2 regions of the Companilactobacillus muriivasis genome follow, and region 1 is predicted to be linked to the other one. Evidence: predicted binding sites of a transcription regulator. Region 1 holds the regulator's gene; the other holds the start of a gene.
The links. The regulator HrcA, encoded in region 1, represses chaperone genes, less so after heat shock. The targets are predictions, from matches to a motif close to TTAGCACTCNNNNNNNNNGAGTGCTAA.
Positions count from the first base shown of each region.

Region 2: the regulator HrcA is predicted to act here: its motif matches at 958-984, upstream of groES (co-chaperone GroES).

Region 1 is NZ_BTTQ01000001.1:284,527-286,738, forward strand. It holds gene AAA923_RS01470 (hypothetical protein) at 1-494, opposite strand, end outside; gene hrcA (heat-inducible transcriptional repressor HrcA) at 672-1,718, shown strand; gene grpE (nucleotide exchange factor GrpE) at 1,737-2,212, shown strand, end outside.
Region 2 is NZ_BTTQ01000009.1:105,325-107,536, reverse strand. It holds gene groL (chaperonin GroEL) at 1-577, opposite strand, end outside; gene groES (co-chaperone GroES) at 629-913, opposite strand; gene AAA923_RS10560 (CPBP family intramembrane glutamic endopeptidase) at 1,055-1,681, shown strand.

The sequences.
Region 1 (2,212 bases):
GCTCGAGTAATTTGAGTTTTGGGTAATGCTCGATGTTCTTCTAAAATCTTGTCTTGCTTATTTAATTCATTCAAAAGGGCAGCGATTGTTGGATTGGTTTTGGACATTTTTTCAATTTGTTCCATTCTGACTGCTTGGTCGTATTCCTTATTTAACTGCTTGAAAATAAGCTCACGGTTGGTCAGTTCCTTGTGTACGCCATATGCTTGTCCTTCACGATGCATAAGCTGCTCTTTAGTAATAACTGCCAATATTGGACGAGTAGCACGGTCAGCGTGCTCGTTGATGTCAACTTCAGTAACAACAGCAGGAACAACGACCGTGTCATTGTATCCAGAATTAGGAACAATGACTAAATCATCAACGTTAACTTTGAAGCCACGGCTAACATAACTGTATTGATCTCCAGAAGTTAAAATGTCCCAAGGCTTTTCGAGAAGTTCTTCGTAGGATCTGGAAGCAAGAAATTTCACACCAATAATTTGATTGAGCATAATTTACCTCGTATTGATTTGATTTTTCCTAAATCTTACCATAGAATGCCGATTTTAAAATAATCGCGGAAAAATTAGAAAAATTGAGCGTGCATACTTGACACTAATAGGATAGATTGTTATATTTTACATTGTTAGCACTCAGGTATGAATAGTGCTAAAAAGGAGGACGGTATAATGCTATCACAACGTCAAGATGCAATCTTGAGAGAAGTCGTGCGCATATTTACAGATACCGGCCAGCCGGTTGGTTCGAAGACATTGATGAATGAATTACCTTTCCATGTAAGTTCTGCGACAATCAGAAATGAAATGGCAATGCTAGAGGAAGTCGGTTATCTCGAGAAAACCCATCTTTCATCTGGTAGAATTCCTTCAGCGATGGGATATCGCTATTATCTTGATCATTTGGTACAGCCTACGAGCGTACCACAAGATATTGCGCAGAGAATTGACGACGATTTTGGCAAAACGTATCACCAGATTGATGATATTATTGAACAATCCGCCAAGATCTTATCTCATCTGACCAGTTACACAGCTATCACTTTAGGTCCAGAGAGCAGTTCAATCCTTTTAACAGGTTTTAGAATTGTTCCTTTGAACCCACATCAACTTATGGCAATCATCGTTACAAGCGATAATAATGTTGAGAATAATATCTATACAATAGATGACGATTTTGATACTTCTTTAATTGAAAAAATTGTTAACATCGTGAACGACAAGTTAGTTGGACAACCATTACCAAAGGTTATTCAAATGTTGCACAACGATGTACCAGCAATTCTTTCCGAGTACATGTACTCATCCGACGGTTTGTTGGATATGATGGATCAGCTTTTCAAAAAGGCTGGTTCCGAGAAGTATTATGTCGACGGACAATTGAATCTTTTGAATTATGCAAACAATGATGATTTATCACAAGTTCAATCACTATTTTCAATTATGAATCAGAGTACTGATTTGAGAAAACTGCTTGATCCTAGCATTTCTGATGACGGCATTCGTGTTCGTCTCGGAAGTGAATTAGGTAGTGATGCGTTGAAAAATTACAGTATCATCACTGCGAATTACGATGTCGGTAACCATGGTAAGGGTGTTATTGCCTTGCTTGGTCCACAGACGATGCACTATTCACAATTGATTGGTTTGCTCGGAGAATTTAGAGTTGAATTAGCCAAACGACTAATTGATTATTATTCAAGGTATGATGATTCTTGAAATTTTTAGGAGGAAGTAATGGCAGATAAAGAAACAGACCAGGATTTGAAGACTTCTAAAAAAGAAGCAGCTCCAAAGACTGATGAAAAATCAGCTAAAACAAAACAGGCTGAAAAAATCGATCCCAAAGATAAAGAAATTGCGGATTTGAAGAAAAAGAATTCCGACTTAGAAGATAATCTTTTAAGAAGCCAAGCAGAAATGCAAAATATGAATAAGCGTCATAGCAAGGAAGTCGCTGACATCCTTAAATATGACGGTCAAAAATTGGCGACTGAAATTCTACCTGTTTTGGATAATCTTGAACGTGCTTTGAGTGTTGAAGCTGACGATGATGCCAGCAAACAACTTAAAAAAGGTATTGAAATGGTTCAACAACACATGGTTAAAGCATTTGAAAATAATCATGTGACAGCGATTGACAATGTTGGTGAAAAGTTTGATCCAACATTTAGTCAAGCCGTTCAAACTGTTCCAGCCGATGATAAGCATGC
Region 2 (2,212 bases), on a different contig from region 1:
ATTGCATACCTTCAACAACGTCTAGAGTTGTATCGATACCCTTTGATTCTTCAATTGTGATAACACCATCGTTACCAACTTTTTCCATGGCATCAGCGATTAATTTACCAGTTTCTTCACTAGCTGATGAAACTGAAGCTACTTGAGCAATATCATTCTTGCCAGAAACCTTGTGTGAAATCTTGTGAAGTTCGTCAACAGCAGCGTTTGTTGCCTTTTCGATACCACTTCTGATACCAACAGGGTTAGCACCGGCAGTAACGTTCTTCATACCTTCTTTAACAATTGCTTGTGTCAAAACAGTAGCAGTAGTAGTACCGTCACCAGCAATATCATTTGTCTTTGAAGCAACTTCAGAAACAAGCTTTGCACCCATGTTTTCGAAGTGATCTTCTAGGTCAATACTCTTAGCGATTGTAACACCATCATTTGTAATTTCAGGTGCGCCATAACTCTTTTCAAGAACAACGTTTCTACCCTTAGGTCCGATTGTTGTCTTAACTGTATCAGCTAGTTTATTAACACCATCCAACATCTTTGAACGTGCATCTTCTGAAAATTTAATTTCTTTAGCCATTAATTTTCACACTCCATAATTTAAAATAAATTTTTCTTGTTTAAGTTTTAATTAGTCAACGATTGCCATGATATCTTTTTCATGAAGGATTAAATATTCACTGTCTTCATACTTAACTGTTGAGCCTGAGTACTTGTCAAAAAGAACCTTGTCACCCTTTTTAACGTTCATAGGTAATTTAGTACCGTTATCAGCAACTAGTCCGTCACCTACGGCAACAACTTCGGCTGTTTGTGGCTTTTCCTTAGCGTTGTTTGCTAAAACAATGCCACCAACTGTCTTTTCTTCTTCTTTATCGACTGTTACAATGACTCTATCTCCAAGTGGTTTTAACAATTTAAATACCTCCAGTAATATTAATTCAATGTTTTTTGTATCTTTTAGCACTCAACTATCTCTTGTGCTAATTACAAGTTTTATATTAACATTATATTGTGAAGTTGCAAGTATTAACCTTTAAAAAATATGGGGGAAATTATGTCTTATCGAACAAATCAGTTTTTCACATTGCTGGCTTATATCCTGTTATTATCGTTAGGAACTATCCTGACAATGTTCTCTATCACAGGCTCAGCCTACTTTATCACCGTCACGATTGCATCATTGATTGTCACTGGTCTAATGATTTATTTAGTCAAACAGAGTGGTCCTTTAGACTTTGAGAAAAAAACTAATTTAAATCACGATTTACAATGGATCATCTTAGGAACCGTGGGTGCATTAGTAGTTCAATTCGGAATTGGCTTCGCGGATAAATTATTATTCCATGCCAGCACCGATTCACAAAATACACTAAGTTTGTTGCTGATGGTCAAAGAATATCCATACTATTTCATCTACGTGATGATTGCTGCACCAATTATGGAAGAAATCATCTTCAGACGAGTTTTCTTCGCCAACTTGATCAAACCAACTAACATTTATATTGCTGCTATTGTTTCAGCTTTCATGTTTGCGTTTATGCATCAGGATACTAGGTTCTTGGTTTATGTCTTTATGGGATTGTGGTTCTCATATGTTTACTACAAGTCGGAAAATATTTACGTTAGTGCCGGTAGCCATATTATTATGAACGCTATTGTTTTAACGATTGGAATCATGTAGTTTTTGCCGCCTCCGGTTTCGAGGGAGATGAAGTTGCCTGCTGTGGGACCGACTTGAGCCAAGGTCTCAAGTCTCGATTTTGAGCTTCGCAAAGTACGCGAATCTCAAAATACGTCCTGTGCTGTAAGGCCGGAAAACCACCGACCTAACACCACTGCCACTGCTGGTAACTTCACTCCCTCGAAACCTCCGGCTCGTGTATTTTAGAATTTTGTATTACTCTCTTTGTTGATATATATAAACTACGAAAAACAAATAAAAGATATCCGCAATATATTAAAAAATTGCAGATATCTTTTTTGTTTATCTTCATTTACCAATATCAAACGAAGTACTCAATATTAATCATCACACAAAAAACCTAGCCGGAGGCTGGCAATAATGCAGTCCGCTGTGAAGGTGGAGTTAGGACGAGTGAATTTCTCGTTCTTACTCCACGGGGCCGACTTTGTAGACTTGAGGATTTTGCAAGGCTTCAAAGCGAGATTCGAGACCGCCTTTTGGCTCGGATTGGTCCCCATAGTGGAACTG